DNA from 4 places in the Rhodovulum viride genome. Region 4 is predicted to be linked to each of the others. Evidence: riboswitches for the same ligand, from Rfam matches in the RefSeq annotation. Region 4 holds a riboswitch; each other region holds the start of a gene.
The links. Region 4 has a riboswitch for cobalamin ahead of BYZ73_RS16975 (cysteine-rich small domain-containing protein). Riboswitches for the same ligand answer to the same signal wherever they lie in the genome.

Region 1: another riboswitch for cobalamin. It lies ahead of BYZ73_RS23570 (ABC transporter substrate-binding protein); the one in region 4 lies ahead of BYZ73_RS16975 (cysteine-rich small domain-containing protein).
Region 2: another riboswitch for cobalamin. It lies ahead of BYZ73_RS07290 (DUF1636 family protein); the one in region 4 lies ahead of BYZ73_RS16975 (cysteine-rich small domain-containing protein).
Region 3: another riboswitch for cobalamin. It lies ahead of BYZ73_RS09845 (FecCD family ABC transporter permease); the one in region 4 lies ahead of BYZ73_RS16975 (cysteine-rich small domain-containing protein).

Annotation. Positions count from the first base shown of each region.
Region 1 covers NZ_MUAV01000012.1:1,653-6,657, reverse strand. Annotated here, with positions in the region: gene BYZ73_RS11500 (pseudoazurin) at 1-343, opposite strand, end outside; gene BYZ73_RS11495 (ABC transporter ATP-binding protein) at 355-1,116, opposite strand; gene BYZ73_RS11490 (FecCD family ABC transporter permease) at 1,113-2,171, opposite strand; gene BYZ73_RS23570 (ABC transporter substrate-binding protein) at 2,168-3,163, opposite strand; cobalamin riboswitch at 3,280-3,470, opposite strand; gene BYZ73_RS11480 (hypothetical protein) at 3,750-4,727, opposite strand; gene BYZ73_RS22755 (hypothetical protein) at 4,875-5,005, opposite strand, start outside.
Region 2 covers NZ_MUAV01000006.1:207,604-215,703, reverse strand. Annotated here, with positions in the region: gene arsC (arsenate reductase (glutaredoxin)) at 1-212, opposite strand, end outside; gene BYZ73_RS07310 (quinone-dependent dihydroorotate dehydrogenase) at 209-1,267, opposite strand; gene BYZ73_RS07305 (DUF952 domain-containing protein) at 1,264-1,602, opposite strand; gene BYZ73_RS07300 (bifunctional metallophosphatase/5'-nucleotidase) at 1,712-3,286, shown strand; gene tcuA (FAD-dependent tricarballylate dehydrogenase TcuA) at 3,412-5,934, shown strand; cobalamin riboswitch at 5,956-6,178, shown strand; gene BYZ73_RS07290 (DUF1636 family protein) at 6,303-6,686, shown strand; gene cobW (cobalamin biosynthesis protein CobW) at 6,683-7,720, shown strand; gene cobN (cobaltochelatase subunit CobN) at 7,731-8,100, shown strand, end outside.
Region 3 covers NZ_MUAV01000009.1:129,927-138,026, forward strand. Annotated here, with positions in the region: gene BYZ73_RS09825 (class 1 fructose-bisphosphatase) at 1-17, opposite strand, end outside; gene BYZ73_RS09830 (LysR family transcriptional regulator) at 128-1,054, shown strand; gene BYZ73_RS09835 (heavy metal translocating P-type ATPase) at 1,210-3,651, shown strand; gene cueR (Cu(I)-responsive transcriptional regulator) at 3,648-4,037, shown strand; cobalamin riboswitch at 4,077-4,276, shown strand; gene BYZ73_RS09845 (FecCD family ABC transporter permease) at 4,446-5,438, shown strand; gene BYZ73_RS09850 (ABC transporter ATP-binding protein) at 5,435-6,193, shown strand; gene BYZ73_RS09855 (MotA/TolQ/ExbB proton channel family protein) at 6,228-6,851, shown strand; gene BYZ73_RS09860 (ExbD/TolR family protein) at 6,851-7,234, shown strand; gene BYZ73_RS09865 (ExbD/TolR family protein) at 7,239-7,625, shown strand; gene BYZ73_RS09870 (energy transducer TonB family protein) at 7,622-8,100, shown strand, end outside.
Region 4 covers NZ_MUAV01000024.1:33,147-41,246, reverse strand. Annotated here, with positions in the region: gene BYZ73_RS16985 (MATE family efflux transporter) at 1-1,024, shown strand, start outside; gene BYZ73_RS16980 (succinylglutamate desuccinylase/aspartoacylase family protein) at 1,043-2,086, opposite strand; cobalamin riboswitch at 2,208-2,404, shown strand; gene BYZ73_RS16975 (cysteine-rich small domain-containing protein) at 2,584-2,937, shown strand; gene BYZ73_RS24025 (calcium-binding protein) at 3,286-4,626, shown strand; gene BYZ73_RS16965 (amino acid ABC transporter ATP-binding protein) at 4,684-5,478, opposite strand; gene BYZ73_RS16960 (amino acid ABC transporter permease) at 5,482-6,144, opposite strand; gene BYZ73_RS16955 (amino acid ABC transporter permease) at 6,144-6,791, opposite strand; gene BYZ73_RS16950 (transporter substrate-binding domain-containing protein) at 6,868-7,680, opposite strand; gene BYZ73_RS16945 (HutD/Ves family protein) at 7,782-8,100, opposite strand, start outside.

The sequences.
Region 1 (5,005 bases), on a different contig from region 4:
CCCCGTCGACCTCTCCCACATCGACGATCATCACCATGCCCATGGCATAGTGCGGCGAGCACTTGATGCCGTAGCGCCCCTCGACCTCGAAGATCACCGCGATCTCTTCGTCGATCTGGCCGATGAAGCGATCCGCACCCTCTGGCAGCATCTCGGGGATGGAGGCCGCGTTGTGGCCACGCTGCGCGGGAAGGAAGCGCACGGTATCGCCGGGTGCGATCTCGAGATAGGCGGGCTCGTAGATCATGGCGCCGGTCTCGCCGCGGGTCAGCATTCTGACGTCATGGGTCTCGGCGTGTCCCGCAACGGGAACCAGGGCAAGCAGGCCGACGAACAGGCGCATGGGGCGATCCTTTAGAGGGCATGAGAGAAGTGAAGGCGTGGCGATCCGTCCGGAGCGGCATGGCGCGTCGCGGCGACGCCGAAGACCTCGGCCAGAAGATCCTCGTTCAGCACGTCGCGGGGCAGACCCGTCGCGACAAGCCTGCCCCCGGACAGCACGCCGATCCGGTCGCAGGCCGTGGCCTGGTTCAGATCGTGCAGCGCGATGACACGGGTGATGGGCAGTGCCCGGACCAGCGCCATGAGCGAGAGCTGATGCCGGATATCGAGATGGTTGGTCGGCTCGTCGAGGAGCAGGAGCCTTGGATCCTGCGCGAGGGCGCGCGCGATGTGGACGCGCTGGCGTTCGCCACCCGAGAGGGTATGCCAGAGACGACCGGCGAAGGCGGTCATCTCCACGGCCGTCAGAGCGGCCTCGACCGCGGTCTCATCGGAACGCCCCCATCCCCGCAGGGCAGAGAGGTAGGGGATGCGCCCCAGGTCCACCGCTTGCCGAACGGTCAGACGGTCCGTCGTATCGGCCTGTTGTTGGACGAAGGCGATGCGCCGCGCGCGGTGCCGGGCGGGCATCCGCGCAAGATCTGCATCCTCCACCAGAATGCCGCCCGAGGTCGGACGCTGCAGCCCCGCGAGACAGCGCATCAGCGTGGATTTGCCCGATCCGTTGGGGCCGACAAGGCCGAAGAGTTCCCCGCGTTCGATGCGGACCGAAATATCCTCCAGCAATGGCGCGCGGTGGATCCTGGCCGACAGGTGCCGCAGCTCGACCTTCATTTGCGCGCTCCGTGCACGAGGATCAGCGCGAAGGCGGGGGCGCCCACAAGCGCGGTCACCACCCCTATGGGCAGAACCTGGCCCGGGACGAGACTGCGGCTGATCACGTCGGCAGCGACCAGAAACACCGCCCCGGCCAGCGCCGAGGCAGGCACCAGCCGGTCGTGACGGGCGCCCACGAGAAACCGCATGGCATGGGGCACGACGAGGCCGACAAACCCGATGGCACCCACTTTCGACACGAGCACCCCGACCATGACGGCGGTCGCGGCGATGAGGCTGCCGCGCAGCGCCGGGACGTTGATCCCCAGAGAGGCGGCCCCGTCTGCCCCGAAGGTGAAGGCGTCAAGCCCGCGCCGGTGCCACAGGCAGAGGGCGACGCCCGCAACAGAGACGGCCATGCAGGCGCCCACGTCGTCCCACCTGATCCCCGAAAGGTTGCCCATCAGCCAGAACATGATGCCGCGCGCCTGTTCGGCATTGGCAGACCGGGCGATGATGAAGGCGGTCAGCGCGTTGAACAGCTGCGAACCGGCGATCCCGGCGAGGATGAGGGCGGCGGCGGCCTGTGTTGCGCGTCCGCCTCCCACATCCCCGCTCACGGCTCGGGCCAGAACCGCGACACAACCGAAGGCAAGAAGCGCCCCGGTCAGTGCGCCAAGCGACATCGAGATCGCGCCGCCGCCCAGGCCCGCGACCGTCACCAGCACCGCCCCGGTCGAGGCGCCTGCCGAAAGGCCCATCAGGTAGGGATCCGCCAGCGGGTTGCGCAAGAGCGCCTGAAGAACGACGCCGGTCAGCGCCAGCCCTGCCCCGCAACACGCCGCCACCACGGCGCGTGGCAGGCGATAGCTCCAGATGATCCCCGCCTCGATCCCGTCCACCGGATAGCCAGCGCCCCACAGGTGGTTTGCCAGCGTCCCGAGCACCGTGACGAACGGCAACCGGGTCTCGCCGATTGCCGTCCCGGCCAGGATCGTCATGCCCAGAACGACAGGCGCCAGCCAGAGGCCGCGCCATGTCACGGCACGCACGGGCGCAGCCTCCATGGTCATTCGAAGGACATCTTCGAAAGCGCCTCGGACAGCGCCTGCAACCCGTAGATCGACCGCATCGTCGCGCTCATCGCATGGGCGTCCATCTGCACGATCCGCCCGTCCCGCACGGCTGTCATCTGGCGCGCGACCGGGTCGGTGCGCAGGAACTCCAGCTTCTTCTCCACGTCGTCTGCCGGGAAGCGGCGGCGGTCCATGGAGGCGACGACGATGATGTCGGGATCGGCGCGGGCGATGCTTTCCCATCCGACCGTCGGCCATTCCTCATCGGACTCGATGACGTTCTCGATCCCAAGCTTCGCCATCATGTAGCCCGGCGCCCCGAGCCGCCCGGCGACATAGGGGTCGATCTCGAGATCGGCCGAAGAGAACCAGAACACCGCCGACAGATCTTCGGGCAGTTCAAGGTCTTCCGCGCGCGCGATCGCGGCGCTTTCGGTGGCCTGCAGATCCGAGACCAGCGCGTCGCCCGCGGGCTGCACATCGAAGATCGCCGCCAGTTCGCGGATCCCCTTGTAGACGGACGCGGTCTCGAAGGCGCCGGTGCGCGTTCCATCGCCGCCGGTGGAATTGTCCTTGGTGTCGCAATCGGCGGGCAGGATGTAGGTCGGGATGCCGATGTCGTGGAACATCCCGCGCGTGGCCACGATGCCGCTTTCGCCGACGTGCCATTCGTATTGCACGGCGACCAGTCCGGGTTTCTTGCCGACCACGCTCTCGAAGCTGGGATCGTTGTCGGCCAGCCGCTCGATCCCGCTGTTCACCTCGGCGTATTCCGGCAGGACCGGATTGAACCAGACGGACGTGCCGGAAACCTTCGGCGCGAGGCCAAGCGCGTACAGGATCTCGGTCGCCGACTGGCCGATGGTCACGACACTGTCCGGGGCGGCGTCGAAAGAGACCTCGAGCCCGCAATTTGTCAATGTCAGGGGGTATTCCGTTTCCTGCGCGTGCAGGGGCAGGGCTGTGCCGACCAGCAGCGCGGCGATCATGAAAGTCCGTTTCATCCGATCCGTCCCGTCAGACAGGACCATCCGGGACGAGACGCGAACCGAATACGGCAGGGCGGCCACATAAGGTATCCCGCCCCGGCACACCCCGTCCGGTCGTGGTTTCACTCTCGTCGGCAGGTCTCCTGACTGACGGGTCGCTGCGCCTCTCGCCTTCCCGGGTGCGACCCCAGTGGCCTATCGAGAGATGCTCGCCGCCTACAGTTGCGGGGGCAGTTCCGTTTCCCGACCGAGGTCGGCACGGATTCCCTTTTCATTCCCGAAGGAAACCGACGGGTCGATCACTGGCAGCTTTCCGTCCGCGGGGCAAGAGGCCGGAGACGAGGACTTCGCAATGGGCCGCCACTGCCAGACCTGTTGTCCGCTTGGTCGGGGAAACTCAAACGTGGGACCCCGAGGCAGCGCGGTTTAACCCCCGAGCGAGCCTGGCCGTTCGCTGCCGATTGCCGACGTTCACTCAACAATCCCGATGGACAGGTCGAAAGCGAAAAGCGGGCATTCAGTCTCGCGCCCGCGATATTGGACAAGTCCAGCATATATGGTTGCGAGTTTCGGGATCGCGCCTGTCTCAGTCCATCCCGTTCGCCCTGCGGCGGAGCGCTTCGCGTGCTTCGGCAGCGGCCTTCTCTTCGGCGACACGGATCTCGAGATGGCGTCGGATCATCTTCCGGGTCCGGCGCGGCCACCAGGCGGGCAGCACCGAGAAGTTTACGACCCTCAGAGCCAGACGATGCGCCCAGAAGAGGGGCGAGGGCTGCCATTCCAGTGCATCGCACCAGTCCGGGCGCACGGGATTGGTCAGGAAATCGCTGATCGCAATTGAAATCTGACTGTTCTGGCCGATGCAAGCCGGGGGGAATACGCCGAGAGCCCAGCTTTCCTTGTGGCGTGTCCACCGGTGGTGGCGCAGCCTCACGACAAGCGCACCGATGCTGTGGCTGTCCGGGGTGCCCATGCCTGCCGTGACAATGGTGAGACGGCGGAGCATGGGCTCGAAATCTCCTACCCCCCGGCCCAGCCCCAAAGACGGATCACTCCGGCTGAGGAAGAAGCGCCCCCAGGACCAGGTGTAGGCGATCCCGAGTTTGCGGTTGAACCGGATGGGCCGGTAGCGAGGCCAGATGCAGGCGGCGATGAAGAAGAAAGTGGGCAGCGCGAGGAAGATGGCGCCGCCGATCCAGCGGTCGCCGTGCATTTCCATCATTCTTTTGTAGAAAGAAGTGAAGTCCTCATTTCCATAAACTTCGGGGCTACGCTTGACAAGGCGTTCGAGCGCAGCCCTGAAATACGCCTCTGAATTCAGCCAGATCTGAATATTGTCCCACAGGATGTTCTGCTCCCACCAGGACAGCACCACGAAATACATCAACAGGAAAAAACAGAACCATGCCCACAGCCTGAGCCAGCCATTGTCAAACCGCTGCACCTCCAGCGTGTCCTCATCAACCATGCGCAAGGAGTACCGCAACGCAGCAAGGTTCAGGTCATCGCCGATGGTAGGTGCATTGAGATGGCCCCATGTTCGCAGCGCGCGCCAAATCGACATGTCAGAGGTTCCTCACTTTGATGCTCAGCCTGTCGGTAAATTTCCCGCCGGTGAGTTTGGGGTGGCTTGCATCGACCCGCAGTTCCGATATCCGGTCTCCGTCCCGGCCGGGCTTTTCCGCCAGTTGCAGGTGAACGAGGCCGGGGCTTATGAATTGAGGATTGCGGGCACAACCGGACCACTCAGCCCGCCGCCGCCGATCCCGATGACGGGAGAGATGAAGCGCACGGTTGCGGAAAGCTTTGACAGATCCGCCACGCTTCGGATCGAGGGGCAGT
Region 2 (8,100 bases), on a different contig from region 4:
AGGTCGAGATCGGCAAAGAGATCCTCGCCGGTGCGCATCATGTCGATGGCGGGTCCGCCCAGCATGTCAAGCGTCTCGCGCAGTTCCTTTTCGGTCGGCGGCACGTCCAGATAGCGCCGCACGGTCGGCTCGGCCCCCTTCTCTTCCAGAAGCCGCAGCGCCTCGCGCGATTTCGAACAGCGCGGGTTGTGCCAGATCACGATGCCGGTCATTCCCAATCCTTTCGTCCGGTGCCCACGGCCTCGGCGACATGCGCAAAGCCGTCCCGCGCCAGCAGCAGGTCAAGCCCGTCGACGATGTCGCGCACGAGGCTCATGCCGCCATAGACAAGCGCGGTGTAAAGCTGCACCGCCGAGGCGCCCGCGCGGATCTTGGCATAGGCCTCTTCGGCCGAGCCCACGCCGCCCACCCCGATCAGGGGAAGACGGCCACAGGTGGCGGCCGACAGCCGCGCCAGCACCCGGGTCGACCGGGCGAAAAGCGGCGTACCCGAAAGCCCGCCGGCCTGCCCCGCATCCGGGCTTTTCAGCCCGGCCCGGGCCAGCGTCGTGTTGGTGGCGACGATGCCGGAGACCCCGGCCTCCAGCGCCACCTCAGCGATATCGTCGATCTCGGCGTCGGTCAGATCCGGCGCGATCTTGAGGAAAACCGGGATCGGGCGGGAAAGTTCCGCCCGCGCGGCCATCACGCCCGCCAGCAACGCCGTCAGCGCCTCATGCCCCTGCAGATCGCGCAGCTTTTCGGTATTGGGCGAGGACACGTTCACGGTCGCGAAATCCACATGCGCGCCGCACGCCGCCAAAACCGTCGCGAAATCGGCCGCACGGTCGGCGCTGTCCTTGTTGGCGCCGAGGTTCAGCCCCACCGGCACGCCCGCGGGGCGCGCCGCCAGCCGGGCACCGATCGCCTCCATGCCGTCATTGTTGAAGCCAAAGCGGTTGATCGCCGCCCGGTCCTCGATCAGCCGGAACAGCCGCGGCCGCGGATTGCCGGGCTGCGGGCGGGGCGTCGCGGCCCCCACCTCGAGAAAGCCGAAACCCGCGCGCATCAGCGGGCCCAGCGCCACCGCGTTCTTGTCATAGCCCGCCGCAAGCCCCACCGGATTGGGTAGCGACAGCCCGGCCAGATCGGTGGCAAGGCGCGGGCTGGTCAGCCGCCCCGGCAGCGGCACGAGCCCGCTTTGCAGCGCCGTCAGCGACAAGCTATGGGCGCGTTCGGGATCCATCCGGTGAAACACCGCAAGACCCGCACGTTCGAGCGGCGTCATACCACCCCCTCGGGAAAGATATGGCCCGTGGCACCCAGCGGCAGCGACTTGTCCCAGACCAGATCGGCAAGCCGAAGCTCGCGGTAAAGATGCGGGAACAGCGCGCCGCCGCGCGAGGGTTCCCATTTCAGGTCGGCCCCCAGCCTGTCGGCCTCGACAGCGACCAGCACCAGATCGCTTTCCCCGGCGAAATGCTTCTCGGCGGTGCCGGTCACCTGCTCGGCGGTCGACAGGTGAATGAAGCCATCGGCCAGATCGACCGGCGCGCCAAGGCTGGCGCCCCGCTCGCGGAGCGCGTCCCATTCGGCGCGGCGGAAAATCTTGTAGATCAGCATGTGCCCGACATGCCCCCTGCCGCGCCCCGGGTCAAGCGCGGCGGGCTTTGACAGCCTCATCGAACCGCGCCACTCTGGCCCGCGTCAACCCAGATGGAGACCCTGACCGATGACCATGCGCATCCTCTCCTCGGCGGCGGTGCTGGCGCTGCTGTCCGGCGGCGCGGCACAGGCCGAGTTCGCGCTGACCCTGCTGCACACCAACGATGTGCATGCCCGGCTGGAGCCGATCTCGAAATACGATTCGGGCTGTCCCGAAGAGGACAACCTGGCCGGGGACTGCTTCGGGGGGTCGGCGCGGCTGGCGAGCGCCATCGCCGCGGCCCGGGCCGAGGGCGGGCCGAGCCTGCTGCTCGATGCGGGCGATCAGTTCCAGGGCACGCTGTTCTACACCTATTACAAGGGCAAGGCCGCGTCCGAGATGGTCAACCGGCTGGGCTATGACGCCATGGCCGTCGGCAACCACGAATTCGACGACGGCCCCGAGGTGCTGGCCGAATTCGCCGCCCGGCTGACGATGCCGCTTCTGATGGCCAATGCCGATCTCTCGGCCGAACCGCAGCTGAAGGACAGGATCCGGAAATCGGTCGTGATCGAGGAAGCGGGCGAACGGATCGGCGTGATCGGCCTCACCCCCCGCGACAACCCCGAACTGGCCAGCCCCGGCCCCAATATCGTCTTCACCGATCCCATCGACGCGGTCCAGGCCGAGGTCGACCGCCTGACCGCCGAGGGCATCGACAAGATCGTCCTGCTCAGCCATTCGGGCTATGAGGCCGACAAGCGGATCGCGGCAGGTACCAGCGGCGTCGATGTGATCGTCGGTGGCCACAGCCATACGCTTCTGTCGAATACCGACGAGACCGCCGCAGGCCCCTACCCGACCATGGTGGGCGACACCGCCATCGTGCAGGCCTATGGCTATGGCAAGTATCTCGGGCGGCTGAACGTGGTCTTCGACGATGCGGGCAAGCTGGTCTCGGCCGAGGGCGCGCCGATCCTTCTCGATGCCTCGGTCGCCGAGGATGCGGAGGTCAAGGCCCGGGTCGCCGAACTGGCGCAGCCGCTGGAAGAGATCCGCCAGAAGGTCGTGGCCGAAACCACCGCCCCCATCGACGGCGAACGCGGCTCCTGCCGCGCGGGCGAATGCCAGATGGGCAATCTGGTGGCCGAGGCGATGCTCGACCGGGTGCGCAGCCAGGGCATCCAGATCGCGCTTCAGAATGGCGGGGGCGTGCGCGCCTCGATCGACGAGGGTCCGGTGACCATGGGCGAAGTGCTGACGGTGCTGCCCTTCCAGAACACGCTGTCCACGTTCCACGTCCCCGGCGCGACGGTGCGCGCGGCACTGGAACACGGGCTGAGCCAGGTCGAGGAAGGCGCGGGCCGCTTCCCGCAGGTCGCGGGGCTGCGCTTCACCTGGGACCCCGAGGCCGAGCCCGGCCAGCGGCTGCGCACGGTCGAGGTGCAGGAAGGTGCCGAGTGGCTGCCGCTCGATCCCGAAAAGTCCTACGGGCTTGTGTCGAACAACTATGTCCGGAACGGCGGCGACGGCTATGCCATGTTCCTCGACGCGCGCGAGGTCTATGATTTCGGCCCCGATCTGGCCGATGTGACGGCCGACTATCTGGCCGCCCGGGCGCCCTATACGCCCCGTCTCGACGGGCGCATCGCCACCGAGTGACCTCGGCCCGGGCGGCGCGTCCAGTCACGATGCCCCGCCCGGCGGGCGCGGCCGATCTTCCGGCTTGATCTTGCGCCCCCGGGCGGGTTCAACGGGGTCCGACCCGGCCCCGCGAAGGTTCCCCGATGCCCGACCCCGACCCCGCCGCCCCGATCGCGGGCACCCGCCCGCCCCCGCTCGCGACTGGGGTGCTGGTCGCGGGCGCGGGCTTTGCGGGCCTCGTCGCGGCCATCGAGGCGCGTCTGCAAGGCGCGGCGGTGACGCTGATCGACCCGGCCCCCCCGCCCCTGCTGGGCGGCAATACCCGCCATTGCCGCAACATCCGTCTGGCCCATGACCGCGAGACGCCGTGGCAGCGCGGCGGCTATCCGGCGGCCGAGTTCGCCACCGATCTGGCGCGGCTTTCCCCGCCCGAAACCGGCCTCGGGGGCGTTCTGGCCGAGGGCTCGACCGGGCTCGGCCCCTGGCTGGCCGCCCGGGGCGTCGCCTTCGAGCCCTGGGCCGAGGGCAACCTGCCCTTCTCGCGCCGCACCGCCTTCTTCCGGGGCGGCGGGCAGGCGCTGACCAACACGCTTGTCCGTTGCGCCGAAGGGCTGGGGGTCGAGATCCTTTGCGGCTGGCGGATCGAAGCGCTTCCCCAAGGCTGGGCCGAGGATCGCACGCTGGTCCTGACCGCCGAAACGCCCGACGGTCCCCGCGCCCTCGAGGCCGGGGCGCTGATCCTCGCCTCGGGCGGCTACGGCGCCAACCGGGCCGAACTGATCCGCCATCTCGGCCCCGGCGCGGATGCGTTCGCCAATCGCGGCACGCCGCATCAGCAGGGCGCACCGCTTCTGTGGCTGATGGCCCATGGCGCAAAGACGGCCGGGCAGCCCGGCGACGGGCATCTGGTCGCCGTCGATGCGCGCGCGCCACGGGACGACGCGGGCATCGTCAGCCGCGCCGACGGGATGCAGGTCGGCCTTGTCGTCGACGCGGACGGGCGGCGGCTCCGCGACGAGGGCGCCGAGACCGGATCGGCGCGCTATTCGGTCTGGGGCCGGGCGCTGGCAGAGCGCGCCGATCCGCGCGCCTGGCTGATCCTCGACGCCGAGGGCGCCCGGCGGCTGCCGCCGCTCCTCTACCCGCCGCTTGCCGCCGACAGCCCGACCGAACTCGCCCGGCTCTGCGGCATCGATGCCGAGGGGTTGACCCGGACGCTGCAGACAGCAACGGAAGACGCCCCGCTCGACCCGCCCCGAAGCCGCCCCGACGGCGTGCCCCTCACCGGGTCGCCCGTCGCGGCGATCCCGCTGGTGCCGGGGCTCGGCTTTACCCGCCACGGGGTCGCGGTCGACGCGACCGCGCGGGTCCGGCTCGCGGGCGGCGGCACCGCGCACCGGGTCTTTGCCGCGGGCGCCGCGATGACCGGCGCGGTGCTGGGCGAGGGCTATCTTTCCGGCACCGGGCTGACCGTCGGCGGCGTCTTCGGCCGCATCGCCGGGGCAGGCGCGGCCGCGCTTGCGGGCCCCGCCGCCAACCGCCCGCGCCCCGCCGCCGTTCCGGCCCCGGCGGCGACGGACCCCGCTCCGCCAGAGCCCGAGCCCTGGGCCGAGGCCGCCCGCGCGCTGAACATCTGCAACACCTGCGGCTTCTGCACCGGGCTTTGCGCGGTCTTTCCGGCGGCCCGGCGGCGCCCAAGCCTCGCGGCGGGCGATCTGCGCCATCTGGCCCATCTCTGCCATGACTGCCGGTCCTGCCATTACGACTGCCAATACGCGCCGCCCCATGCGCTGGCCGTCAACCTGCCCGCGGCGCTGGCCGCCGCGCGCGCCGCCGATCACGCAGCAGGGCTGCCCCCGCGCCTGCCCGACCTGATCTTCCTGATATGCCTGATCGGCCCGCCGCTGGCCGCCCTGATCCTGCTCCCGCCCGGAGTTCTTTTTTCCGCCCGAAACGGGCCGGGCGCCTTCTATGCGGTGATCCCACACGCGGCGATGGCGGGCGGCGCGGCACTGGCCTTCGCGGGGGCCGGTCTTGGCCTCGGGCTGCGGCTCTGGCGGTTCTGGCGCGCAACCGGCGGCCCACCCGCCCGGCCGTCGCTTGAAAGCCTCGGCCGGGGCTGCCGCGATGCGCTGACGCTGGCCAATCTCGGGGCCGCACGCGCCTGCGACGGGGCGCACGGCCCGGTCGGGCGGGCGCGGCGCTGGAGCCATCACCTGCTGGTCACAGGCACCGCGCTGACCGCGCTCGCAACCCTTGCCGGAGCCGTCCTGCATCTTGGCGGCGCGCTGGCGCCCTATCCGCTGGCCAGCGCGCCCGTGCTGCTGGGCAGCCTTGGCGGCATCGCCATGCTGGCCGGGCTCGCCGGGCTCGAACGCTGGCACCGGACCGCCGACCGCCGACCGGCCGCGCCGCGCATGCAGGCCGCCAATCGCGGGCTTCGGGCGCAGCTTGCCATCGTCGCCGCCTCGGGCCTTGCGCTTCTGGCCTTGCGCGACGGCGCCGCCATGGGGCTGATGCTGGCGCTCCATCTGGGCGCGGTGCTGGGGCTGGTGCTGGCGCTGCCCTTCGGCAAGCTCGGCCATGGCGGGTTTCGCAGCCTCGCCCTGATCCGCCATGCGGGCGAAGAGGCCGCCCGCCGCCCCGGCCCCGACCATCGCGCTTGACAAGACCCGCGCGGGGCGGGCATGACACGCGGCGCTGGTGCCCGCCTCAGGACGGGTGAAAAGGGAATGCGCCAGAGGCCGGAGTCGATGCATCGGGCCTTCAAGCGCAGCCGCCCCCGCGACCGTGACCGGAGAGGCCGCCCGATGCCACTGGCCCGATGAGGCTGGGAAGGCAGGGCCGCCGCCAGAGGCCCCGCCTCTGACATCCGCAAGCCGGGAGACCTGCCAGCCCGAACGACGTGAACCGGACGGGGTGTTCCGGTGTCGGGTCCGGCTTCGGCTCTGCCCGCGCTTCGCCCTTGTCCCCCGACCAAGTGGGGCCCGACGATGAGTGTTTCCGTTTCCTTCTGCCGCCGGGCCTGTCCGGCATGAGCGCGCCCGAACCCGCCCCGGTCGAGCTGCTGGTCTGCACGACCTGCAAGCGCCGCCAGCCCGCCGATCCCGATACCCCCCGTCCGGGCAGCCTGCTTCACGAGGCCCTCCGCGCCCATGGCTTGCCCGACGGCGTGCGCCTTGTGCCCGTCGAATGCCTCTCGGCCTGTGCCTCGGGTTGCACCGTCGCGCTGCGGGGGCCGGGCCGCTGGACCTATGTCTATGGCAATTTCGACGAGACGACCGGCGCGCCCATCCTCGCCGAGGGCGCCCGTGCCTATCGCGACGCCGCCGACGGGCTCGTGCCCTGGCGCGAACGCCCCGAGCATTTCCGCAAGAACTGCATTGCCCGCATCCCGCCCATGGAGGCCCTGAAATGACCGATCTCGCCAAGCTTCCCGTCACCGTCGTCACCGGCTTTCTCGGCTCGGGCAAGACCACGCTGATCCGCCACCTGATGCAGAATGCGGGCGGCCGCCGGCTGGCCGTCCTGGTCAACGAATTCGGCGATGTCGGCGTCGATGGCGAGATCCTGAAGGGCTGTGCCCTGCCCGACTGCCCGGCCGAGAACGTGGTCGAGCTTGCCAATGGCTGCATCTGCTGCACCGTCGCCGACGAGTTCATCCCGACCATGGAGGCGCTGTTGCAGCTTGACCCGCGCCCCGACCACATCCTGATCGAGACCTCGGGGCTGGCGCTGCCGAAACCGCTGCTGAAGGCCTTCGACTGGCCCGCGATCCGCTCGCGCATCACCGTCGACGGGGTGATCGCGGTGGCCGATGCCGAGGCCGTGGCCGCGGGCCGCTTCGCGCCGAATGTCGCCGCGGTCGATGCCCAGCGCGCCGCCGATGACAGCCTCGATCACGAGACGCCGCTGTCCGAGGTCTTCGAGGACCAGATCGCCTGCGCCGATATCGTGCTGCTGACCAAGCCCGATCTGGCCGGGCCCGAAGGCGTGGCCGCCGCCCGCGCCGTGATCGAGGCCGAGGCGCCGCGCCCGCTGCCCGTGGTCGAGGTGACCGAAGGCGCGGTCGATCCGCGCGTGATCCTGGGACTTGGCGCGGCCGCCGAGGATGATCTGGACGCCCGGCCCAGCCATCACGACAGCGGCGCCGAGCATGACCATGACGAATTCGAAAGCGTGGTGATCGATCTGCCCGAACAGGACGACCCCGAGGCGCTCTCGGCCCGGATCGAGGCTCTGGCGCGCACGCAGAACATCTTGCGGGTCAAGGGCCATGTCGCGGTCGCGGGCAAACCGATGCGGCTTCTGGTGCAGGCGGTGGGCGCGCGGGTGCGCCATCAGTTCGACCGGCCCTGGGCGCCGGACGAGACCCGCGCCACCCGGCTTGTCGTGATCGCCGAGCATGACGATATCGACGAAGGCGCGATCCGCGCGGCTCTGAGCGCCTGAGGCCGCCCCCATGCATGTCGTCTTCCGCGAAAGCCACGGGCTCGAGGAAACCGCCGTTCCGACGGATCTGGGTCAGGACCCGGCCGATCTGGCGGTGCTGTCCTTTTCCGACAGCGATCTCGGGGCCTTCGCGGCGGGCTGGCATCGCGGCGGCGGCCCCGAAGGCCGGATGCCCACCCTCAGGTTGGCCAATCTCGCGGCCCTGATCCATCCGCTCTCGGTCGATACCTATGCCGAGCGCACGCTTTCGGGGGCGAAGGGCATCCTGATCCGGCTGATCGGCGGGCGCGCCTATTGGGAGTACGGGCTGACCCAGATCGGGGCGCTGGCCCGCGCGCATGGCATCGCGCTGGCCGTGCTGCCCGCGGACGGGCGCCCCG
Region 3 (8,100 bases), on a different contig from region 4:
GGATTCTCTCGTTGCATAAATTTCTCCCGAATCTGGCGACGCGTTGTCGATACCGGTTGCTAAAGGATGACGGCATGGTGGAGAATTTAAAAACGCGGAACCTGTGTTAGATTTTTTTGAAAACCTCATGTCGACACTCCGACCCGAAGCGGTAACCTTCAAGCAACTCAGGGCGTTGCGCGCCGTGGCCGAGCACGGGACCCTGACGGCGGCGGCCGAGTCGATCCACCTGACGACGCCGGCCGTCCATACCCAGCTGCGCCAGCTCGAAGAGAATTTCGGCGCCCGCCTGGTCGATCGCGGCCCCCAGGGCGTGGCGCGACTCACGCGCCAGGGCGAGGCGGTTCTGGTGGGCGCGCGCGCGATCGAGACCGCGCTCGAGGCCTGCGTCGATCATGTGCGCGCGCTTAACGACGGGATGGAGGGGATGGTGACGCTGGGCGTCGTCGCCACCGCCAAGTATTTCGCGCCGCGCCTGGTGGCCGAGCTGCACCGCGCCTTTGCCGAGATCGACGTGATCCTGCGGGTGGGCTCGCGCGAAATGGTGGTGACGGCGCTGCAGGCGGCAAGCGTCGATATCGCGATCATGGGGCGGCCGCCCCGGGTGCCCGAAGTGCATGCGACGGTGCTGGGACCGCATCCCCATGTGCTGATCGCGCCGCCCGATCACCCGCTGGCCGGGCAGGAGCGGATCGCGGCCGAACGGGTGCTGGCCGAAACCTTCCTCGCGCGCGAGGTGGAGTCCGGAACCCGCGTCCTGATGGATCGGTTCATCGAGCGGCTGGGCAAGGGGCGTCCGCAACGGGTGATCGAGCTGGAAAGCAACGAGACCATCAAGCAGGCGGTGATGGCGGGGCTCGGGATCGCGCTGATCTCGCGTCACACGGTGGTCGAGGAACTGGCCGCCGGGCGGCTGGTCGAGCTGGATGCCCCCGCGCTGCCGCTGGTGCGGCAGTGGTTCCTGGTCCATCGCAGCGATACCGCGCTCAGCGCGGCCGGCCGGCGCATCCACGGCTATATCGTGGGCCGCCAGGGCGCGTTCCTGCCACGATAGGCCGGTCTCCGGCCCCGAATTTTCGCAGAAAATTCGCGCGAGCCCCCAGGCGGTCGGTTTCCCTGACAAAGCGCGGCAGGGCCCTTGACCTTCCAGCGACTGGAGGCCCTATCTGAGGGGGCATCCCGTCCGACGGACGCTGCACGGAGGCTGTCATGACCGCGATCACCACCACCAGGCTGAAGCTCGAAGGGCTGCATTGCGCGGGCTGCGTGCGCCGGGTCGAGCGCGCCCTGACCGAGCTGCCCGAGGTCGAGGCCGCCCGGGTCAACCTCGCGACCGGCACCGCCGAGGTCGAGCATTCCGGTCCGCCCGCGCCGCTGATCGGGGCGGTCGAGGGGGCGGGCTTCGGCGTCGCCCGGACCGACATCTCGCTCAACGTCGAGGGCGCGACCTGTGCCTCCTGCACCGGCCGGATCGAGCGCACGCTGCTGGCCCAGCCCGGGGTTCTGTCGGCGGCGATGAACCTCGCGACCGGTCAGGCCCGCGTGACTGCGGCCGAGGGCCTGGCCGATGCCCGTGCGCTGTCCCGCGCGGTGACCGAGGCAGGCTATCCGGCGACCCCGCTGACCGCCGAGGCGCGGCCCGAACCCGGTGCGGCCCAGGCCGCCGAGGCCCGCAAGCTCGCTCGCAGGGCCTGGATCGCGGGTCTGCTGGCGCTGCCCGTGGTGCTTCTGGAAATGGGCGGTCACGTGATCCCCGGCGCCCGCGAGGCGCTGGCCGGGATCGTCTCGGAAACCGGGCTGCGCGTCGTTTCGTTCCTGCTGACCACCGCGATCCTCGCCGGTCCGGGCCGGTCCTTCTTCCTGAAGGGCGTGCCGCTCCTGCTGAAGGGCGCGCCCGACATGAACGCGCTGGTCGCGCTCGGCACCGGCGCGGCCTGGGGCTATTCCACGCTCGCGACCTTCGCGCCCAGCCTGCTGCCCGCCGGAACGGCCCATGTCTATTTCGAGGCCGCGGCGGTCATCGTCACCCTGATCCTGATCGGCCGCACCCTCGAGGCCCGCGCCCGGGGCCGCACCGGCGAGGCGATCCGGCATCTGATGGGGCTGCAACCGCGCAGCGCCCGGGTCGTCACTGAAACGGGTCTCGAGGACCGGCCCGTCGAGCTGCTTGCTCCCGGCGATCTGATCGAGGTCCGCCCCGGCGAGCGCATCCCCACCGATGGCGAGATCGTCGAGGGGCAGGGGCCGGTCGACGAATCGATGCTGACCGGCGAGCCGATGCCCGCCGACAAGGCGCCCGGCGATGCGGTCACCGGCGGCACCGTAAATGGCGCCGCCGCGCTGAGGTTCCGCGCCACCCGGGTCGGCCGCGAGACCGCGCTGGCCCAGATCGTGGCGATGGTCGAGACGGCGCAGGGCGCCAAGCTGCCGGTGCAGGCGCTGGCCGACCGGATCACCGGCATCTTCGTGCCCGCCGTCCTGGCCGCCGCCGCGCTGACCGTGGCTGTCTGGCTGATCGTCGGGCCCGACCCGGCGCTGGGCCTCGCACTGGTCGCGGGCGTCTCGGTGCTGATCGTCGCCTGTCCCTGCGCCATGGGGCTGGCCACGCCGACCTCGGTGATGGTGGGCACGGGCCGCGCCGCCGAAATGGGGGTTCTCTTCCGCAAGGGCGATGCGTTGCAAAGCCTGTCGGGCGTCGCGACGGTCGCCTTCGACAAGACCGGCACCCTGACCGAGGGCCGCCCCGAACTGACCGAAGCGCGGCTGGCCGAGGGCTTCGATCGCGGCGAGGTCCTGGCCGCTGCCGCCGCGCTCGAGGCCCGCTCGGAGCATCCGCTGGCCCGCGCCATCCTGGCCGCCGCCCCCGATCATCCCGAGGCCGAAGGGGTCGAGGCGTTGCCCGGTTTCGGCGTCAGGGGCCGGGTCGGCGGCCGTGATGTCCTGGTGGGCGCCGAACGGCTGATGGCGCGCGAGGGCATCGCGCTTGGCCCCCTCGCGGCCGAGGCGGCGACGCTGGCCGCAAACGGCGCAACCCCGGTCTTTGTGGCCCTCGACGGGCGCGCGGCGGGGGTGCTGGCGCTGGCCGACCCGATCAAGCCCTCGGCGCGCGCGGCCATTGCCGGGCTCCACCGGATGGGCGTCGCGACCGCGCTGATCACCGGCGATACCGAGCCGACCGCGCGCGCCGTCGCGGCCGAGCTTGGCATCGGCCATGTGGTGGCAGGCGTTCTGCCCGGCGGCAAGGTCGAGGCGCTGGAGGGGCTGCGCGCCGAGGGCCCGGTTGCCTTCGTCGGCGACGGGCTCAACGACGCGCCCGCGCTGGCGGCGGCCGATGTGGGGCTTGCCATCGGCACCGGCACCGATGTCGCCATCGAGGCGGGCGACGTGGTGCTGATGTCGGGCGATCCGCAGGGCGTCGTCAACGCGCTCCATGTCAGCCGCCGGACGCTGGCCAATATCCGCCAGAACCTGTTCTGGGCCTTCGCCTATAACGTCGCACTGATCCCGGTCGCGGCGGGGGTGCTTTATCCGCTGAACGGGCTCATGCTGTCGCCGATGCTGGCGGCGGGCGCGATGGCCTGTTCGAGCCTCTTCGTGCTGTCGAACGCCCTTCGGCTGCGCGGGCTCGGGCCGCTGGAGGCCCGGTCATGAATATCGGCGACATCTCGAAGGCGACGGGCCTGCCCGCCAAGACCATCCGCTATTACGAGGAGATCGGCCTGATCCGGCCTGCCCGGGGCGCCAATGGCTACCGGCATTTCTCGGAAACCGACCTGCACAACCTGACCTTTCTGGGCCGGGCGCGGTCGCTCGGCTTCTCGATCGAGGAATGCCGGGCGCTTCTGGCGCTTTATACCGACAAGGCCCGGGCCAGCGCCGATGTGAAAGAGATTGCCCGCACCCATCTGGCGCAGATCGATGCCAAGATCCTGGAGCTGCAGGCGATGCGGGCGACGCTTGCCGATCTGATGGCCGCCTGCGCGGGCGATCATCGTCCCGACTGCCCGATCCTCAAGGGTCTGGCCGGAGAGCCCTGAGCCGCCCGCAATTGGGCTTTGACAATGCGCGCCGATGGGCTAGGCAGGAGCGACTTCGGTTCCGGCCCGCAAGGCCGGAGAAAAGGGAACGCGGTGCGCCCCCGCAAGGGCAACTCCGCGGCTGCCCCCGCAACTGTAGGCGGAGAGCGCGGCTGACAGACGCCACTGGGCCTGTCCCGGGAAGGCCAGCCAAGCGACGACCCGCAAGCCAGGAGACCTGCCGAAGCGACGATCACCCTTTCCGGGCGCGGGGCGCGCCCCGGAGCGGCCAGCCCGCAGCGGTGAGACAGATCACCGTCCGGGGGGCTGGCCCGATCCCGCCGCGCCCCGGACCGCCCGCAAGGGCAGGGAAGGCAGGGCGATGAACGATCCGGAGACAAGACCGGCCGACCGAGACGGAGCGCGCGCATGAGGGGGCAGGGGCTCTTCTGGGCGCTTGCGCTGCTGGTGGCGGCGCTTTTCGGGCTGTCGCTGCTGATCGGCCCGGCGGGACTGTCGGTCGGCGACAGCCTCTCGGCGCTTCTGGCCGGGCGCGGCGAGGCGGCGGTGCTGGTCATGCGCGAGATCCGCCTGCCCCGCGCGATCCTGGCCGTGCTGGTGGGCGCGAGCCTCGGGCTCTCGGGCGCGGCGCTGCAGGGCTACATGCGCAACCCGCTGGCCGAGCCCGGCCTGATCGGCGTCTCGTCGAGCGCCGCGCTGGGTGCGGTGCTGGCACTGCAAACGGGGCTTGCCTCGGCGCATGTGCTGGCGCTGCCCGCTTCGGCGCTGACCGGCGCGCTGATCGCCGTCTCGCTGCTGCTGCTGCTGGCCGGACCCCGCGGCGGGGCCTTCACGCTGATCCTCGCGGGCATCGCCCTTTCGGCGCTGGCGGGCGCGCTGACGCAACTGGTGCTGAACCTCTCGCCCAATCCTTACGCCACGGCCGATATCGTGTTCTGGCTGATGGGCTCGCTCGCTGATCGCTCCTTCACCCATGTCTGGCTGGCGCTGCCGCTGACTCTTCTGGGCTGGTTGATGCTGGCCGGTCTCGGCCGCGGGCTCGATGCCCTGACGCTGGGCGAGGATGCGGCGGCGGCGCTGGGCATCCGGCTCGGGCGGCTGCGCCTCGCGCTGGTCCTGGGTGTCGCGGCCTCGGTGGGCGCGGGGGTGGCGGTCGCGGGCGCCATCGGCTTTGTCGGTCTGATCGTGCCGCATCTGCTGCGCCCGCTGGTGGGCGCCCGGCCCGGGCGGCTGCTGGCGGCCTCGGCGCTGGGTGGCGCGGCCCTTCTGCTGGCCGCCGATATCGGCGTGCGTCTGGTGCTGCCCGACCGCGACCTCAAGCTGGGCGTCGTCACAGCACTGATCGGCGCGCCGCTGTTCATCCGGCTGATCTACCGCACCCGGGCGGAGGCGGGCGCATGACCGGGCTTGAGCTTTCGCATCTGACCGTCCGGCGCGGCGCCTGCCCTGTGGTCGATGATGTCACCGCACGGCTGTCGCCGGGCGACTGCGTGGGCCTTGTCGGTCCCAATGGCGCGGGCAAGACCACCTTGATGCGCGCAGCCCTCGGCCTTCTGCCGCACAAGGGCACATCGAGCCTCGCGCGCCTGCCCGCGCCCGAGCGTGCCCGCGCCGCCGCCTGGCTGCCGCAAACGCGCGAAATCGCCTGGCCGGTCAGCGTCGAGACCCTGGTCGGGCTTGGCCGCACGCCGCATCTGGGGCCGGGCCAGCGTCCCGGACCCGCCGACCGCGCAGCCGTCGATGCCGCGATGGCGCGGCTCGAGCTGGCCGGGTTCGCTACGCGCCGCGCGACCGAGCTGTCAGGCGGCGAACAGGCGCGGGTGCTGATCGCCCGGGCGCTGGCGCAGGAGGCGCCCGTGCTGATGGCCGACGAACCCATTGCCGGGCTCGACCCGGCGCATCAGTTCACAACCATGGCGCTGTTCGCGCGCCTCGCCGCCGAAGGCCGCCTGGTGATGGTCTCGCTCCACGATCTGGGGCTGGCGGTCCGGTTCTGCACCCGGCTTCTGCTGATGCATCGCGGCCGTCTGGTGGCCGACGGCCCGCCCCGCGCGGTGCTGAGCGAGGCCAATCTGGCCGAGGTCTTCGGGCTGCGCGCCTATCTGGCCGAGACCCCCGACGGCCCGGTCTTCCAGCCGCTCGAGGTGGTGCGATGACCCCCAATTCACGCCCGGCCGAGGAGCCTGCCGCATGATCGACCCGATCCTGTCCTTCCTTCACACCGGCGGCGCGGCGATGTGGGCCATCGCGGGCCTGTCGGTCGCCACGCTCAGCCTGATCCTCTGGAAGCTCTGGGGCCTCGCGCGGATGGGCGCCTTTGCGGGCGCCCGGGCCGAACGCGCGGTGCGGCTCTGGCAGGAGGGCGCGCGCGAGGCGGCGGCCGAGGCGGTTGCGGGCCGGGTCGGACTGCGCGCCCGGCTGGTCCGCGCGGCCATTGGGGCGCTGGCGCTGGGCCTGCCCGAGGCGAAGGCGCGCGAGGAAACCACCCGCGTCGCCCGGCGCCTGCTGGTCGAGGCGCGCGCGGGGCTTCGGGCACTGGAACTGATCGCGGTGATCGCGCCGCTTCTGGGTCTTCTCGGCACGGTTCTGGGCATGATCGATGCGTTCCAGGCGCTGCAAGCGGCGGGCTCGGCGGCCGACCCGGCCGATCTGGCGGGCGGCATCTGGGAGGCGCTTCTGACCACGGCCGCCGGCATGGCGGTGGCAATCCCGGCGGCGGTCTCGCTCAGCTGGTTCGAATCCGTGGCCGACAGCGCCCGCGCCGACATGGAAGACCTCGCGACCCGGCTGTTCCTTGCGGCGGAGGCGGGCTGATGTTCAGCTTCGACACGCCCCGGCCGCCACGCCGCCCGAGCCTCACGCCGATGATCGACTTGGTCTTCCTGCTGCTTGTCTTCTTCATGATCTCCGCCCGCTTCGGCCCCGAGGCGGGGATCGGGATCGTCGCGGCACAAGGCGGGGGGGCGGGCGACTGGCAGGGGCCGCCAAGGCTGATCGAGGTGCGCCCCGACGGGCTCTCGCTGAACGGGCAGGCGATGGCGCCCGACGCGATCGCGGCCGAACTGGCGCGGATCACGCCCGCGCCCGGCGATCCGGTCCTGCTGCGCGCCCGGGATGGGGCCGATCTGCAGGCGCTGGTCGATGCGATGGACGCGCTCGGCCGGGCCGGGGTCGCGGGGCTCATGCTGGTGGAGTAGGGCGATGTTCGACTTCGGCGCGGACGACCGGCAGCGCAGGCAGGGCGAAAGCATCGTGCCGATGATCAATGTCGTCTTCCTTTTGCTGATCTTCTTTCTGATGAGCGCGCGGCTGGTGCCGCCCGCGCCCTTCGAGACCGCGCCGCCGCAGGCGGACGCGGCCGAGCCCGCCACGGGCGACATGTTGCACCTGTCGGCCGCGGGCGATCTGGCCTTCGGCGATCTGCGGGGCGAGGCGGTCTTCGCGGCGCTCGCCGCCCGTCCCGAGGGTGCCGCGCCGCTGGTGATCCGGGCCGATGCCGGGGTCGAGGCGGTGGCGCTGGCACGTATTGCCGCGCGGCTGACGGCCGAGGGGCGCGGCCCGCTGCGGCTGGTGACGGTGCCGCGATGACACGGGCGGGCGAGCTTCTGGCCTTCGTGCCGCTGGCGCTGGCGCTTCATGTCGGGGCCTTCGCGCTGGCGCGGCCGCCGCAGGGGGGCGTTGCCGGGGCCGCAGGTGGCCCGGGGGGCGACGCGCTGGTGACGCTGGCGGCGGCGCCTGCGTCCTATGCCAGGCTTGCCGAGGACTGGACCGAGGCCCCGGCGCCCGAAGCCGACCTTGCCGGCCTGCCTGCGCCAGAGCCAGAGCCCGAAAGCGTGCCGCGCGCCGAGCTGCTCGGCGCTGCGACGCCGCGCGTGGCCCTGCCGAAGCTTGCCGAGCCGCGCCCCGAGGCCGATCTGCCCGCGCCCTCTGCGAAACCCGAGGCCCAGCGCGCGCCGGACCCGGCGCCGACGCTTAGGCCCGAAGCCCGTCCGGCGAGGGCCGCCCGGCCCGCGCCGCCCTCGGAGGCGCGCGCGGCGCAGGTGGCGCGGGGCCGGGCGGAGGC
Region 4 (8,100 bases):
TGCCCTGATGGCCTTGCAGATGCCGCTGATCGCCGCCGCGCTGGGCCTCGCCCCCGCCAGCGCCGAGGTCGAGGACATGGCCCGCCAGTATATGGCGATCCGGATCTGGTCGGCCCCGGCCACCATCGCGCTTTACGGCATCAATGGCTGGCTGATCGGGCAGGAACGCACCCGCGCGGTTCTGGCGATCCAGCTCTGGATGAACGGGCTCAACGTCGGGCTCGACCTGCTTTTCGTGCTGACGCTGGGCTGGGGAGTGCCGGGCGTTGCACTGGCGACTTTCCTGGCCGAATGGTCGGGCTTGGCGCTGGGGCTCTGGTTCTGCCGAGACGCGTTTCGCGGCACCGCCTGGCGGGCCTGGGCGCGGGTGTTCGACCGGGCGCGGCTGCGCCATATCGCCGGGGTGAATAGCGACATCCTGATCCGGTCGCTGCTGCTGCAGGGGATCGTGCTGTCCTTCCTCTTCCTCGGGGCGGGCTTTGGCGACGTGTCGCTGGCGGCCAACCAGGTGCTGCTGCAGTTTCTGAACATCACCTCCTATGCGCTGGACGGGTTCGCCTTTGCCGCCGAGTCGCTGGTCGGCCAGGCGATGGGCGCGGCATCGGTGCTGGCGCTGCGCCGAAGCGCGGTGCTGACCAGCCTCTGGGGCCTGCTGTCGGTCGTGGTTCTGGCCGCGATCTTCGCCGGATGGGGCGGCGCCATCGTCGATCTGATGACCACCGCGCCCGAGGTCCGGGCCGAGGCGCGGGTGTTCCTGCCCTATATGGTGGCCGTCCCCGTCGCAGGCATCGGCGCCTGGATGCTTGACGGCATCTTCATCGGCGCCACCCGGACCGCGGACATGCGCAACATGATGGTGATCTCGGCCGCGATCTATGCCGCCGCCGTAGCCCTGCTGTTGCCGCTTTTTGGCAATCACGGGCTGTGGCTCGCGCTTTTGCTGTCCTATGTCGCGCGCGGCGTCACGCTGGGGCTGCGCTATCCGGCGCTCGAGGCCGCGGCGCGAAGCCGGCAGGCGGCCTGACGGCCCGATGCCGTCGGACTAGAGGATCTCGTCCTCGTCAAACAGCGGCTCGGCCGCGACCTCGCTGGCCCAGGTGCCGATCCGGTCTTCGGCCCGGTCGGCAGCCGCGATCGCGGCCAGGTGAAAGACCGCATTGCCCTCGTTCACCACCGGCAGGATGGCGCGGCCGACGATGATGCCGGGTTCGGCGGCGCGGATCTCGGCCTCGATCTCGCCGAACGGGTCCGAGACCACCGCCAGCAGCTCGCCCGCCTCGACGACGTCGCCTTCGGACCGGTAGGTGCGCAGCAAGCCGCCCTGCGGCGCCCTGAGCCAGCGCGACACCCGGCAGTCCAGCGGCGCGCGCCGCGCCTTCGGCACGCCCTTGGCTGGGATCATGCCCCGGTCGAACATCACCCGCAGCACGCCCGACAGACCGGCCCGGACCGCGACCTCGTCGAAGCGCAGCCCCTCGCCGCCCTCATACAGCAGGATCTGCACGCCCATCCGCGCCGCCGTCTCGCGCAGCGAGCCATGCCGCGCCGCAGAGGTCAGCACCACCGGCGCCGCGAAAACCCGGGCCAGCCGGGTCAGCTCGGGATCGTCCGGCACCACGCGGACCTGCGGCAGGTTCGTGCGATGCACCGCGGCCGAATGCAGGTCGATGCCGATTTCGCAGCGCGCGACCACCTCGTCGACCAGAAGATGCGCCAGCCGCGAGGCCATCGAGCCGCCCGACGACCCGGGAAAGCAGCGGTTGAGGTCGCGCCGGTCGGGCAGGTAGCGCGACAGGTTGAGAAAGCCGAAGGCATTGACGATGGGAATGGCGATCAGCGTGCCGCGCAGCGCCCCGAGCGCGGGCAGGCTCAGAAGCCGCCGGACGATCTCGACCCCGATCACCTCGTCGCCATGCACGCCCGCGGTCACGAACATCGCGGGGCCGGGGCGGCGGCCATGCACGACATGGGCCGACATGGTGACGGGGGTATGGTCCGACAGCACCGACACCGGCAGGTCCACCGTGCGGCGGGTGCCGGGCGGCACGGTCGCATAGCCAAGCGTGAAGCCCTCGCGCGGGGTCATCTGGCGTCTGGGGAAAAGGACCTCATCGTCACGGGATAGCGCCGCGCCGGGGGCGCTGGCAAGGGCCTCGGCGCGCGGCCGCCCCTTGGGCGATGCATTGACAGCGGCGGGCGCGGTCCCCATTGATGAGAGGCGTTCTGGTGCTCCCGCGAGGGAGTGAAAAGGGAAGCCGGTGCAAGTCCGGCGCTGCCCCCGCAACTGTCAGCGGCGAGCCCCCGCCCCGAACCGCCACCGGCCCCGGCATGCGCCCGGCCGGGAAGGCGGGCGGATCGGCCGAGACCCGCAAGCCAGGAGACCTGCCAGCGCGCCGAACCGCCCCCCGGGCGGCGGGTCCGGAGGCCGGGCGCATCTGTCATGCGCCCCTTGCCTGTCGGCCCGCCGATGCCCTCGGGGCCAGTGGCCGCGTTTTGCCTGCGACATGGGGCGCGGCCTTCACCTTGTCCCTGACCGGCCCGGGGCGGGCCCGGCCAGGGGTGCCGACCGGAAGGAGTTGCGCCGTGCAACCCAAGGACCTGACCTCGAACGAGGCCTTCAAGGGCTTCACCAATACCCAATGCCCGTTCCTGCCCTGCCATCCGGGCGTCGAGCGCGAATTCAACTGCCTGTTCTGCTACTGCCCGCTGATCGCCTACGAGTGTCCCGGGCCGTATCAGGTCTACACCGATGCCAACGGGCTGACGCGCAAGGACTGTTCGGCCTGCACGCTGCCCCATGACGGCTACCGGCAGTCCTGGGGTTTCATCCAGCGCTGGCTGGAATATCCGCAGCCCTGGTCGGGCAAGCCGCAGACCGATCCGCCGATGCGCCGCCCGCGTCCCCAGGGCGGCACTGGCGAGGACGCCGGCGACTGACGGGCTGTCGGCCCCCGGGGCCCTGCCGTTTCGCCGGGACCGACTGCCGGGCAGCAGCTGTCCGGGGCCTGCGGATCGTGGCGGGGCCGGTCCTGCGGACCGGGGCGGACGTGGGGCGCACCGACATGCTCCGGGCATGCTCCGGGCACGCTCCGGGCGTCGTTCCGACACTGTTCGGGCGCCGCAGGGACCCGCTTCGGTCGAGGTGTTCAAGAATTCGCCGCATTCAGGACCGTGTCGCGGCATCGGGTTTAACCGGCTGGCAAGGAATGTTGACCAAATCTGCCGCCCGGGGCGCCGGCGGGGGCGGGGGCCTCTTCGCGCAACATTCGGGCCCAAGGGCAAACCATGGCATATTTCCGCTCCGACAAGGACTATCCCTATCTTCTGGCCGAGCTTGCGGCCGAATTCCGCGCTATCGGTCGCTCCTTGCCCGCAGCGCCGGTCCAGCTTGCCGAAACCGGGGCATTCAGCGTGGGCTACGACGGGCCCAACAATTTCCTCGTGATCCCCAACGCCTATTTTCCGGCGTACTTTGCCTGGATGAACGACGGCGATGACACGATCACCGGTGGCTGGGGCGCCGATGTCCTGTTCGGCAATGGCGATCGCGACCGGATCTGCGGCATGGGCGGCGACGACACCCTGGCGGGCGGCGACGACGATGACGTGCTTTATGGCGGCGACGGCAATGACGTGCTGTTCGGCGGCGGGGGCAACGATCTTCTGGTCGGCGGGGCCGGGGCCAACCTGCTGAGCGGCGGCGACGGCGACGACGTGCTCGACACCCGCTACGGATCGCAGCTTGCCCCCGGCCAAAGCGACTGGGCCGCCTTCCGCACGGGCAAGCTTGCCGCGGGCGATGTGCTTTTCGGGGGCGCGGGCAACGACACGCTGGACAGCTCTTATGGCGATGACCGGCTTTACGGCGACGCGGGCAACGACGTGCTGCGCGGCTGGGACGGCGACGACTTGTTGGTGGGCGGCGCGGGTGACGACTGGCTGACCGGCGACAATGGCAACGACCGGCTGGCGGGCGGCGACGGGCGCGACACGCTCAGGGGCAATCTCGGCGACGACACGCTCGAGGGCGGCGCGGGCGAGGACCGGATCGAGGCCGGCAACGGCGATGACGAGATCGATGGTGGCGCCGGCCGCGACGTGATTTATGGCGGCAACGGCAACGATCATATCATGGCCGGGTCCGGCAATGACTGGGTCGATCCGGGCGCAGGCGACGACGTGGTGATGCTGGGCGCGGGCGACGATTTCGTGGCCGCGAGCGACGACTTCGGGCGTGGCGACGACCAGATCTATGGCGGGGCCGGCAATGACTGGATCCATGGCGGGCGAGGCGACGACAAGCTGTCGGGCGGGTCCGGCAACGACCGGCTGAACGGCGGCGCCGGGTGCGATCTGCTGATCGGGGGGCCGGGGGCCGATGTGTTCGAGTTTCGCGGCGCCTCCGGGGTCGACACCATCGCCGATTTCGGCATGTCCGACCGGCTGCACATCCAGCAGGGGATCAACGGGCTCGGCGATTTCGACGCCACCGATCTGGCCGCGCGGATCACCGGCACGCCGGTCGGCAGCTATCTCGATCTGGGCGCGGGCAACGGGATCTTCTTCCTTGGCGTCAGCGCCCACGCCCTCGACCACATGCTCGACACGCAGCTTGAGTTTCTCTGAGATCGGGAACGGTCGCACGATCCACAGGCAAGGCCCGTGGGTCGCGCGCCGCGCGGTCTAGAACTCCAGCGAGTTGCGTTCGCGGTAGCCCTGCAGGAAGCTGGCAAGCCGCTGATCGGCGGGGTTCTGGAAAATCTCGCGCGGGGCGCCGGCGGCGACCAGCTCGCCCCGTTCCATGAACACTACCCGGTCCGCGACATGGGCAGCAAAGCCCATCTCGTGGGTGACGACGACCATGGTCATGCCCTCGGCAGCAAGCTGTTTCATCACCGCCAGCACCTCGCCCACCAGTTCCGGGTCGAGCGCGCTGGTCGGCTCGTCGAACAGCATGATCCGGGGCTGCATGGCGATGGCGCGGGCGATGGCCACGCGCTGCTGCTGGCCGCCCGACAGGCGGCTGGGATGGTTGGCCTCCTTGTCGGCCAGCCCGACCTTGGCCAGCGCCTCGCGCGCGCGCGCGGTCGCCTCGGCGCGCTTCAGCCCGCGCACCCGTTCCAGCCCCTCGGCCACGTTCTGCAAAGCGGTCATGTGCGGCCAGAGGTTGAACTGCTGGAACACCATGCCGATGTCGCGCCGCATCTCGCGCAGCCGCCGCCCGGACATCCGCCGCCCGCCCGGGGTCTCGTAGCCGATCAGCCGGTCGTCGATGCGGACCTCGCCGCTGTCATATTCCTCAAGGAAGTTGATGCAGCGCAGCAGCGTCGACTTGCCCGACCCGGACGGCCCGATCAGGCAGGTCACCTTGCCGGGCGGGATGTCGAGCGTGACGTTCTTCAGCGCCTGGAAGTCGCCATAGAACTTGTCGACATTCCGCAGATGCGCGGAAGCAGGGGCGGTGGGCTCGAGGGACATCGGTCAGCTTTCTTCGAGAAGATAGTGGGTGAAGCGGCGTTCGAGGCGGCGGCCGAACCGCGAAATCACCTCGACGAAGCCCCAGAAGAACAGCGCGAGGATCAGGATCGGCAGGACGAATTCGAAGGTCTCGCTCATCATCGTCTGGGTCTGGAACATGATCTCGGGCACGGTGATCATCGACAGGATGACGGTTTCCTTGGTCAGGATGATCGCGAAATTCACCAGCGCGGGCAGGGCCGAGACCATCATCACCGGCAGCATGATGCGCCAGACGATGGTGCGCCCGGGCAGGCCGATGGCGCGGGCCGCCTCGATCTGCCCCTTCGGGACCGCATCGAAGCCCGCGCGCAGGATCTCGGTGAAATAGGCGGCGCCGTAAAGCGACAGGCCCAGCACGCCCGCGGGCAGCGCGTCGAGCCTCAGTCCGATCAGCGGTCCGCCGTAGTACAGCACGAAAAGCTGGACGAGGAAGGGCGTGCCGCGGATGAATTCGACATAGGCCCGGATCGGCCAGCCGACCCAGAACCGGGGTCCGAAGCGCCGGGCCATTTCCAGCAGGAACCCAAGCACGAGCCCGCCCGCGGTGCCCAGCACCCAGGTCAGAAGCGTCAGCCCGAAGCCGGTCAGCAGGTCGGGGCCGTAGCGGTGCAGCATCTCCAGCATCAGACCGTCAGCCTCCGTTCCAGAAGCCGCCCGGCCGCGGCGATCACCAGGTTGATCGCGAGATAGAGGAAGGCGGCGGCGAGGTAGATTTCGAGGTATCGATAGGTCGAGGAGGCGATCGACTGGCTCATCCGGGTGATCTCGACGATGCCGACGACGGTCACCAGCGAACTGGCCTTCACAAGCAGGATCAGCTCGTTGACGATGGCGGGCAGGCCGATCTTCAGCGCCTGCGGCAGCAAGACCCGGACCCAGAGATCGCGGGGCGTCATTCCGATGGCCAGCGCGGCTTCGGCCTGGCCTTTCGGGATCGCGTTGATGGACCCGCGCAGCACCTCGGAGAGGTAAGCGGCGGCGCACAGCCCGACGGTCAGCACGGCGGCGGCCAGCGGCGGCACGTTGATGCCCACGACCGGCAGCAGGTAATAGGCCACCAGAAGCTGGATCAGCAGCGGCACGCCGCGAAAGAAGCTGACGTAAAGCCCGGCGGCCCGGCGCAGCGCGGTCCGTTTCGACAGCGCCGCCGCGCAAAGCAGCGCGCCGAGGATCAGCCCCTGTGCACAGCCCAGGACCGATATCAGCAGCGTGTAACGCGCGGCGCCCAAAAGCGTCGGCAGGTTCTCGACGATGGTCTGAAAGGAAAACACGGACGGCCCGCTCCCTGGCTTGTGGGCGGGCCGGAAGCGATCCGGCCCGCATCGGTCGCGTCAGACGCGGTGCGCCTCAGAGCTCGGGCATTTCCTGCGGCAGCTCGGTCGCGGCGCCGAACCATTTCTCCTGCAGCGCGGCCATGCGGCCGTCATCCTGGATCTTGATCAGCGCCTCGTTGACCGCGGCGACGAGGCTGTCGCCCTCGCCCTTGCGCGCGACCCAGGCGAAATAGGTGGGCTTGCCGAAGGGCGGCTTGACGACCGAGAACTGTTCCGGACGGGACTTGGCCATATAGTCCAGAAGCGGCGCCGAGCCCGCCACTGCGTCGAGACGGCCGGTCATAAGGTCGGCATAGGCCTCGTCGGGGGTGCCGTATTCCTTGATCTTGATGCCGCCGATCTTTTCGCCATAGGCCTCAAGCTGGGCCTGTTGGGCGGTGCCCTTCTGCACGCCCACGGTCTTGCCCTTGGCGTCTTCGGGCGCGGTCATGTCGCCGCCGGTGCGCTGCACGAAGGCCACGGTCGAATCCGAGATCGGCAGGGTGAAGGCATAGCGTTCGGCGCGCTCGGCGGTCATCGTCACCGGGGCCAGCACGAAATCGAACTTGTTGACCTCGAGGCCCGGCAGGATCGAGGTCCAGGGCAGGTCCTGATATTCGGGGGTGACGCCCAGTTCCTTGGCGATCTCGTCGAAGAGGTCGCGGTCGAAGCCGACATATTCGCCCTTCTCCAGCATGTCGAAGGGGGCATAGTGCATCTCGGTCGCGGCGACGATCTTGCCCGCGGCCTTGATGTCGGACAGCTGGTCGGCCAGCGCGCCCGACGCGGTCAGAGCCAGGGCGCTGAGCCCGAAAAGGGCGGATTTCAGCGAAAGACGAAGCGTCATGATTCTCTCCTGTTGGCGGGGCTGGTCGCGTTGGCCGGCGTCCCGCCCCGAGGGCGCCGGAAAGGTCTGGCCCGGCGCCGGAAAAGCCGGCACCGGGCGGTTCATGGCGTCATGCGCAGGCAGATGGCAAGCATCGGCCCGTCTCCGGCAGTGCCGCCCAGGTCCCGGCCCGGATCGGACATGAGCGCCTCGCCGGGTGCAAGGGCAAAACCGGCGACCGTCACGGCCTTTTGCCGTGCGATCAACGCCCGCGTGTCCGGCGGGGCGGGAACGCCTGCCGAAACGGCAATAACCGCATGCGCGGCCCGGCCGCGCCGGGTCATCACGTTGAAATCGAGGATCGGTCCGGCGCCCAGCCGGGCCGTCACCGGTGCCTCGCCCGGGAAGGACAGCGGGCCCGAGTCTTCGCCCAGCGTCACG